DNA from 4 places in the Micromonospora sp. NPDC047738 genome. Region 1 is predicted to be linked to each of the others. Evidence: riboswitches for the same ligand, from Rfam matches in the RefSeq annotation. Region 1 holds a riboswitch; each other region holds the start of a gene.
What was found. A riboswitch is a leader RNA that binds a small molecule or an ion and turns the genes downstream of it on or off. The one in region 1 is predicted to bind cyclic di-AMP.
Positions count from the first base shown of each region.

Region 2: linked by a shared signal. The riboswitch ahead of ABZ783_RS09015 (transglycosylase family protein) and the one ahead of ABZ783_RS22415 (C39 family peptidase) in region 1 are both predicted to bind cyclic di-AMP.
Region 3: linked by a shared signal. The riboswitch ahead of ABZ783_RS25710 (hypothetical protein) and the one ahead of ABZ783_RS22415 (C39 family peptidase) in region 1 are both predicted to bind cyclic di-AMP.
Region 4: linked by a shared signal. The riboswitch ahead of ABZ783_RS04525 (NlpC/P60 family protein) and the one ahead of ABZ783_RS22415 (C39 family peptidase) in region 1 are both predicted to bind cyclic di-AMP.

Region 1 covers NZ_JBEYSO010000014.1:148,723-150,913, forward strand. The annotation lists gene ABZ783_RS22415 (C39 family peptidase) at 98-955, opposite strand; cyclic di-AMP (ydaO/yuaA leader) riboswitch at 1,157-1,298, opposite strand; gene ABZ783_RS22420 (hypothetical protein) at 1,588-2,191, opposite strand, start outside.
Region 2 covers NZ_JBEYSO010000004.1:178,552-180,742, reverse strand. The annotation lists gene ABZ783_RS09025 (LLM class flavin-dependent oxidoreductase) at 1-241, opposite strand, end outside; gene ABZ783_RS09020 (glycoside hydrolase family 3 C-terminal domain-containing protein) at 300-677, shown strand; cyclic di-AMP (ydaO/yuaA leader) riboswitch at 820-994, shown strand; gene ABZ783_RS09015 (transglycosylase family protein) at 993-1,646, shown strand; gene ABZ783_RS09010 (YbaB/EbfC family DNA-binding protein) at 1,820-2,191, shown strand, end outside.
Region 3 covers NZ_JBEYSO010000019.1:120,286-122,476, forward strand. The annotation lists gene ABZ783_RS25710 (hypothetical protein) at 1-729, opposite strand, end outside; cyclic di-AMP (ydaO/yuaA leader) riboswitch at 735-865, opposite strand; gene ABZ783_RS25715 (YibE/F family protein) at 1,020-2,191, opposite strand, start outside.
Region 4 covers NZ_JBEYSO010000002.1:261,170-263,360, forward strand. The annotation lists gene ABZ783_RS04520 (peptidoglycan recognition family protein) at 1-422, opposite strand, end outside; cyclic di-AMP (ydaO/yuaA leader) riboswitch at 655-790, shown strand; gene ABZ783_RS04525 (NlpC/P60 family protein) at 803-1,837, shown strand; gene dcd (dCTP deaminase) at 1,883-2,191, opposite strand, start outside.

The sequences.
Region 1 (2,191 bases):
CAGTGTGCCACCGGACGGACACCAGGCGCGAGACCGGCCCCGGATACGGCGTCGGGCACCGGCTCCTGGAGCCGGTGCCCGACGTGCAGGGGTGGGATCAGGCGGAGTAGCCGCGGGTGGCGGCCCAGTTCGCCAGATCGATGGTGGTGATCCAGTACTCGGGCAACGCCGGGTTCGCCGAGTCGGCGATCCGCACCGTCCGGCCGTCGTCCTTGTAGCCGACCACGGCGATGTAGTGGCCGCCGGGGAACGAGTGCCAGCCGCCGTTGGTGTCGGTGGCGGAGCCGGCGATGTTGACCACCACGCCGCGGCCGTCGGTGATCGCCTTGACCACGTCGGCCTGGAGCTGGTCCATCTGCGCCGGGGTCGCGGCCTGGCCGGGGATCATGTGGGTCCGGTACGGGTTGCCCTTGACCATCTGGTTGAGCCCGCGGGTGGTGTCCTCGGCCGAGTTGGTGCCGTTCTCGCCGGCGTTCAGCGGGGCGACCATCGCGTCCTGGGTGGTCTCGACGCCGCTCGCGCTCAGCGCGTTGCGCACCGCGGCCGGACCGCAGTTCCAGTAGGCGGTCTGGGCCTCGTAGTTGTAGTCGAGGACCTTCGTCGACGGCGGCTTCGGCTTCGCCTTCGCGGTCTTCGTGACGTCCGGGTCCGGCTTGGCCGAGCTGGCCTTCGCCGACGGCGACCCGCTCGGCGACCCGCTGGGCGAGGCGGTCGGGGACGGGGCGGCGACCCGGGCCTCGCTCCGGGTGGCGACGTCACCGAGGCGCGGCGCCAGTTCGGCGACGGCGGCGGTGGTCTCCTGCCGGACCGGCGCGTCGTTCGTGCTGGCCAGTGCCGCGCTGGCGCCGCCGGCCAGCACGAGGGCCGCGGCGGAGCCGGCGACGATCTGGTACGGGCGCTCGGTCGCGAGGCGCCGCAGCTGACGCTTCAGGTGGTGCTTCACGTGTTCCTCCACGGGGGCCGGAGCGGCACACGCCGACCCGACGCGCGGAGTAGCTCACGCGCGTTCCTGGGCGGGTGGCCGCGGGAAAAGAGCGCCCGGCGGACCGGGCAGCGGGGGTCGGTTACCGGAACGGACTCGCGGGTCAGGCGAGCGCCGGCACCGTGGCGCCGTGGAGGCGGGGGGAGGATCGGGGGGTGGTTCGCACGAGGTTGGAACTCCTTCCGTGGCCGCCTACCGGGTTAGCTGACGGATTCGGGCGGGAAGTAGGCCCTACCGCGGGCCTTGGCTCGCGGATTCACCCCGGTGTTGCACTGGGTCCCCGGTTCGTGAGATCACGATTGAGCGGGTCGGCGCGGCGTCGCCACTTGCGATCGAAAACCGCACCGGACGCGCTGACACTACCGGTGGGTACGCCGCCTGCCAAGCGTGACCACCTGCGTAAACGTCAACCACCGTTACCGAGACCGGAACAGCCGGTCACTGACCTGACTCAATGGGACGACCGTTTTAACGGGAACCGTCGGGTGACTATCGGACATCCGGGTGGGGATCGAAGGGGAATTGCGGGGCTCGATCGCCCGGCCTGATCCGGTTGACCGTTTCCCCGGTCGCCGTGACCGGGCTCACCTAATTCGGATAACGATTCAGCCGACCCGCGCCGGACGCCACCGTGCGGGGTGCGCCGCGACGGCGCCGGCCGACACCGGGGCGAGGGTCTGGGTCACCGCCTCGGCGGGGCGTACCGGGACCGCTCCGGGGCGCACCGCCTCGGCGGCCGCGTACGCCTCCACGGCCAGCACCCGGGCCGCCTCGGCGGCCACTTCGGCGTCCCGCCAGGCCCGCCGCTCCCGTTCGGCGGCCGCCCGCCACCGGGCCCGCCGGCCGTCGCGTACCACCCGGGCCAGGGCGATCTCCTGCTCGGCCGGATGCCGGCGCGGGTCCCACCCGTTGCGCCCGGCGAGGACGTCCGCGAGCTGCCGGGCAGTCAGGTCGCCCTGCCAGTGCGCCGTCATGGCGGCGTGGTGCAGCCACCGCTCCCGGGCCGCGTACTCGGCCGGCGTCCGGGGCGTCCGCGGCTCGGGCAGCACGGCGGCCCCCGCGAACCGCCGGGCGGCCGCCTCGGCCTCGTCGTACGCCCGCCAGGCCCGGTCGACCTCGTCGTGCGCGGTCAGCCACTGCTCGCGCCACCGGCGCGCGGTCTGCCGGGCCCCGGCGGCGGCGACCGCCACCTCATCGGCGTACCGGCGC
Region 2 (2,191 bases), on a different contig from region 1:
GTTGGCGCAGCGGCAGGTTGAGCACGTTGCCGGCCAGCCGGATCCGACTGGTCGCGGCCGCGAGATAGGACATCAGCGTCCAGGTGTCCAGGAAACCCGGCTGGTATGGGTGGTCCTGGAAGGTGACCAGGTCCAGGTTGACCTGCTCGCAGAGCTTGGCGAGCGCCACCACCTGCTCGAACTGGCCGGCGGCGGGGGTGAGGAAGCCGCCGAAGGCCAGCTCGTGTCCGTAGTCAGTCATGTTCCTCCGCCTGCGCACCCGGGCCCGGCGACCGTGCCGGACCTCGCCACCGTAGTCGGTGCCGGATCGGCGCGCGCCCGCTCCCGCAACCGCAGCGATAACCAGGCGGACACCCAACTCAACGAGGCGGACCTGCGGGCCGTCCACCTTCGAGCGGCCGTACGCGACCCTGCGCAACGCCGGCGTACCCGTGATCGTGGTGCTGGTGTCCGGCCGGCCGCTGGACGTCGCCGGTGAGTTGCCGAACTGGACCGCGCTGCTCGCCTCCTGGCTGCCCGGCACCGAGGGCGCCGGCGTTGCCGACGTCCTCTTCGGCGGGTACGCGCCGACCGGCAAACTGCCGATGACCTGGATGAACTCCGTCGGCCAGCAGCCCATCAACGCCGGCGACGGGCAGGTTCCGCTCTTTCCGCAGGGTTTCGGCCTGACGTACTGAAGGGGGCTTTGTAAGGCACCTGTGGACGGCGCGCAACTCGTACGGTGTGGCCTTCGCTCGGCCGGGTGAAGAACTTCACAAGAAGTGGGCGATCATCCGAAACCATCCCTAATGTCGACTGCGTTCGCGATCGCGGACACCCGGGCCGGTAACGCCTAATCCCGCCGCCGGCCCGTCGGTACCTGGACCTCAGGCGGGAGCGGGGGACCCACATGTTCCTCGGTGCTCGACACCTCGGGGTGAAGCCGCCCATCCGGCGGCCGGGCTCCTCGGCCCGAACCCGACAGCTCACCTCGTCGGCGTGGAGGAACCCACATGGCAACTGAACACGTCGCACGTCACCGACGCACCACGCAGCGTCGTGTCGCCGTCGGAGCGCTCGTCGTCGGTGCCGCCACCGGCGCCGCCGCCATCCTCGGGCCGGCCGCGCCGGCCAGCGCATCCAGCGTGAACTGGGACGCCATCGCTCAGTGCGAGTCCGGCGGAAACTGGCACATCAACACCGGCAACGGCTACTACGGTGGCCTCCAGTTCTCGAAGAGCACCTGGAACGGCTACGGCGGTAAGAAGTACGCCAGCCGCGCCGACCTGGCCAGCCGCAGCGAGCAGATCGCCGTGGCCGAGAAGGTCCTCGACGGGCAGGGCATCGGCGCCTGGCCGGTCTGCGGCAAGAAGGGCGGCTCGACCAAGCACTACTCCACCAAGGACTCCGGCGCCACGAAGTCGCACAAGAAGGCGACCAAGGACCGGTCGTCCCGCGGCGACCAGCCGGCGACCCGCAGCCACCGGCGTACCGCGCCGGCGTCGAGCGGCGCGACCTACACGGTCCGGTCGGGTGACTCGCTGTCGCTGATCGCGGAGGCGAAGCACCTCGCCGGCGGCTGGCAGGCGCTCTACGAGCGCAACAAGCGCGTGGTCGGCGACAACCCGGGCCTGATCTTCCCAGGCCAGCACCTCCGCCTGCGCTGACGCTACTGGCAGGTGGGGTGCCCCACACTGCGCGCTGATGCACTGAAAAGTGGCCATCCCCGCCCGGGATGGCCACTTTTTTCGTGAACGAGGCCCCGGGTGCTCGCGGTGTCCCGGTCGGGGGCGGTTGCTATCGTCGCGGTGCTCCGGAAAGACGTGAAGAAGGCGCGGATATGACCAACGACTCGTTCTCCGCGGCCGCAAGCCTCGACGAGCTGCTCACCAGGACGCAGCAGGCGCTGTCGGCCATGCGCTCGCGGGCGGCCGAGCACCCCGACGGCGACCCGGGCGAGCTGCTCCGCGCCGAGGGCGCGGCGGCCGACGGCCGGGTCCGGGCCGTGGTGGTCCAGGGTGGCCGGCTGGAGTCCGTGACGGTGGACCCGGAGCTGGCGGGGGACGGGATGGAGGCGGTCTGCGGGCAGGTCGTGCTGGCCGTCAACGCTGCCCTCGCCGCCCTCGACGCCCAGGTCAGCGCCTCGGCCCGGGCCGACGTCGACGCCCTGGCCGTGCGGCTCGGCGGCATCGAGGAGCAGTCGGTACGGCAG
Region 3 (2,191 bases), on a different contig from region 1:
CTTGACCTCCTTGTACATGTGCAGCGTGCGCGGGGTGATGTAGCCCGAGGTGGTCGGGTCCTTCACGCTGCGTGACTCGGGCTTCCACCCCCCGTCAGCCGTCCGGCCGGGAGCGATCCGGGCGACCGGGGAGGTGGCCGCGACCAGGCCGGCGGTGAAATCCCGCCCGCCGACCAGCCGCAGGGCCTTCTCCGCCTCGGCCTTCTCGCGCCGCATCGCGTTGGTCTGCTTCTGCTGCTCGCGGATCTCCGCATCGAGCGCGATCTTGGCCTGTTCCGCGCGGTTCTTCGCGGCGTTGACCTCGGCGAGCTTCTGCGCGTTCATCAGGTTCAGCTCGTCGAGGGCGGAGGCCCGCTGGACGAACGAGTCGGGCGCGTTGCTCTCCAGTAGCAGGGCCATCGCGCCGATCCGGCCGGTCCGATAGGACTGCGTGGCGATCTGGCTCACCTGCGGCCGCAGCGCGTCCAGGTCGGCCTGCGCCGCCCGGATCTCGAGGGCCAACTGGAGTTGGCGCTGCTTCGACTTGTCCAGCTTCGCCTTGGCCTGCAGGAAGCCGCGATTGGCGGCATCGATGACCTCGGTGATGAGCGGAGGATCGTTGTCCTCCTCGTGGCCCGATGGGTTGGGGGTGTTGGGTGCGGCCAGCGCCGGGGTGGGCCCGGCGACGATGGCGAACGCGGTGAGCACGGCCACCACAGGTGTCAACCAGCGGCGCAGGGGTGCCGTCAACAGGGTTCCCTTCCGTCGACCGCCGACCGGGTTAGCTGTCGGGTTCGGGACGGAAGTGGCCCCTACCGCTCGCGCGGATTCACCCCAGGTACCTGGTTCCCCGGTTCGCCACAGGGCGATTGGGCGGTGGTACCGCTGGCGCCGGTGCGCGCCTTCGGCGGTTACCGGCAGCGAGGTTACCCGAGAGCCCGGTCGGGGATCTACGTCCGGAAGCCGACCAATCGCACGTTTTCGTCGTCGCCCTGCGTGACCAGCGTCGCGTTCGCGCCGGCCGGTCACGCTGCGGAGTATCACCATGCGGCTTCCGTGCTCCTCTCCGGTCCGGATCGTCCGGCGGCCGCACCGCCGAGGGCCTCCAGCGCGTCGTGCCGCTCGGCCGGCGGCCGGGACGACGGCGGGCGGGCTCCGGCGTCCGTCGCGACGCCGGCCCGTCCGGCGGTCCGGACCACCGCCGCCAGACCGGTGGTCAGCGGTACGGCGGCGATCAGGCCGAGCGTGGCCACCGCGCTCCGGACGATCTCCTGCGCCATGAACTCGCTGGTGAGGATCTCGCCCACCGGTCGCGAGTCGGCGACCAGCAGGAGTAGCAGCGGCAGCGACGCGCCCGCGTACGCCAGCACGATGGTGTTGACGGTGGAGGCGATGTGCGCGCGGCCCACCCGGGTGGCCGCCCGGTAGAGCTGCATCCGGGACAGCCCCGGGTTCGCGTTCGCCAGCTCGGTGACCGTGGCCGCCTGGGTGACGGTGACGTCGTCCAGCACGCCCAGCGAGCCGATGATGATGCCGGCCAGGAGCAACCCGTGCAGGTCGACGTTCTGCTGGAACATCGACAGCGTGGTGGCGTCCTCGCTGCCGTAGCCGGTCAGGTGGGTGGCCGCGGTGGCCAGGGTGCCGAGGACGCCGGTCAGCACCAGGCTGCCCAGGGTGCCGAGCACCGCCACCGAGGTTTCGGCGGTGATCCCGTGGGTCAGGTAGAGCACCACGAACATGATCAGCGCGGCGCCGACGATCGCCACCAGCAGCGGCGGCTGGCCGGCGCCGATCCCGGGCAGCACGAAGCCGAGCAGCACGGCGAAGCTCGCCACCAGGCCGCCCAGCGCGGCCAGTCCGCGCCAGCGCCCGAACGCCACGATGGCGACGGCGAACAGCACGGCCAGCCAGACCAGCGGCGTGCCGCGCTGGTGCTCGGCGATGTTGTAGGTCTTGATCGTCGGATCGGCCGGGTCCATCAGCTCGACGAGGATGATCTTGTCGCCGACCTCGACCCGGGGTGCCCCGGGACCGGACGGGAGGGGTGCCTCGACCTGCCGGCCGGCGTCCGGGCCCTGTTCGGCGGCGACCGTCGCGGTTCCGCACGGCCCCGTGGGCTGGCCGGTGCCGCCCTCCGGCGTCGGCGGGCACGGCTCGGTCACCACCCGGGTCACCGTGCCGTGGTAACGCGGCAGGTCCGGGCCACCCGTCG
Region 4 (2,191 bases), on a different contig from region 1:
AGGGACGCCTCGGGCAGGGTGTCCCCGGAAGGCGCGGCGGCGGCGGTCAGGTCGACGGTGAGCGGGCGGGAGTCGTCGCCGCGGGGGTCCTCGTTCTCGTCCACGTGCGCGCTGGACGGAGTCGAGGCGACCTGCTCGGCGTCGGTGAGGTGCATCGGGCCGTAGCCGCCGCTGGTGCTGGGCTGGCCGGAGTGGGTGTCCCAGCGGGACTCCAGGTAGGAGACGCCCAGCAGGACGCTCTGCGGCACGCCGTACTCCGCCGCCGCGGCGGCGTACTGCTGCTGGCGGTCCGGGCTGTCGGTGGTGCCGGCGGCGGTGAGAGGCGCCGCCACAGTGGGACCGCTGGTCGCGAGAGCGGTGGCCGCCGCGACGGCGGCGGCCAGCAGTATCCGTCTGCGCGATGGCAGGGCTGAGAGGTGCATCGAACCTCCAGATAGGGATGGGGGTGACTGCGTCCCCACCCTCACTCCGCAGATGGCCCCAGGTCAATACCTTTCCAGGTGGTGATGATGGGCGTAAAAAACCTTCACCGTCGGGTGGTTTCCGAATCTGCGTACGGAGTGTCACGGCGGATCGGGTTGCGGATTGATAACGACGGTCCCTACTCTGGTCAGTTGTCGACCGGTAGGTTCACCGTCCATCCCGGGTGGTGACGGTCCGACACCGCCGAGTCGCCGCCAGGCGAGCCGGGGACCCAGGTACCTGGGGTGAATCCGCAGCCACTGCGGTAGGGCGGCTCCCTTCCCGCCCGAACCCGTCAGCTAACCCGGTAGGCGGGCAGGAAGAAGGAGTACGGAGCCCGGTGGCACACCATGCCCCGCGGCCACCGTCGGACCGGTCGGTCGACCGGTCGACGGCTGCGCCGCGTTCACGCTGGTCCCGCTTCACCACCGCCCTCGCCGCCCTGGTCGGCACCGCCGTCGTCCTGACCGGCGGCGCCACGGCGGCCCACGCCGAACCGTCGGTCACCGAGATCGAGCGCCAGATCGACCAGGACTGGAACAAGCTCGAACCGATCATCGAACAGGTCAACTCCACCCGCGAGAAGCTTGCCGTCCGGCGCAAGCAGGCCGACGCGCTGGAGAAGCAGATCGCCCCGCTCGAGGCCCAGGTCGACGCCGCCCTCGGGCAGGTCGGCGGGCTGGCTGCCGACGCGTACAAGGGCAACAACCTCAGCACCGTCAACGCCCTGCTGGGCAGCCGGTCGCCGAGCGAGGTGGTCAACAGCCTCGAACTGCTCGACCGCTACGCGCACCACCAGCACGAGCAGGTGCAGGCCGTCATGGAGCTGCGCGACCAGTTGGCCGCGAAGAAGAAGCCGCTGGACGCGATGGTCGCCCAGCTGGCCCGTACCGAAGCTCAGCTCGCGGCCCAGAAGAAGCAGATCGACGCCGAGATCGCCCGGCTCCAGAAGCTCCGGCTCAAGGTGTACGGCAACGGCGGCGGCGGACCGCTGCGTCCCGCGCCCTGCCCCGCCGGCTACCCGGGCGGCCCGGCCGGTGTCGCGGTCAAGTTCGCCTGCGCCCAGATCGGCAAGATCTACGTCTGGGGCGCCGCCGGCCCGGACCACTACGACTGCTCCGGCCTGACCATGGCGGCCTGGGCCGAGGCCGGGGTCTCCCTGCCGCACAACGCCCGCGAGCAGCACGACGTCACCCGGCGGGTGAGCCGCGGCGAGCTACGCCCCGGTGACCTGGTCTTCTACTACAGCGACCTGCACCACGTCGGGATGTACGTCGGCGGCGGCTGGGTGGTGCACGCCTCCCAGTCCGGCAAGCCGATCACGATGAAACGCGTCGACGACGGCCAGATCAACAGCTACGGCCGCCCGGGCTGACGGGTACGCAGGGGCTTCCGCGTCGCGGAAGCCCCTGCGTCGTGCTCAGCGGGTCGGCCAGGTACGCCAGTTCTGCCAGGACCGGCTCGGGGTCGGCCCGCGCTGCCCCTGGTAGCGCGAGCCGTAGACCGCCGAGCCGTACGGGTGCTCGGCCGGCGACGAGAGCCGGAAGATGCAGAGCTGGCCGATCTTCATGCCGGGCCAGAGCGTGATCGGCAGATTGGCCACGTTGGAGAGTTCCAGCGTGACGTGCCCGGAGAAGCCCGGGTCGATGAAACCGGCGGTGGAGTGGGTGAGCAGCCCGAGTCGGCCCAGGCTGGACTTGCCCTCGAGCCGGCCGGCCAGCTGGTCGCC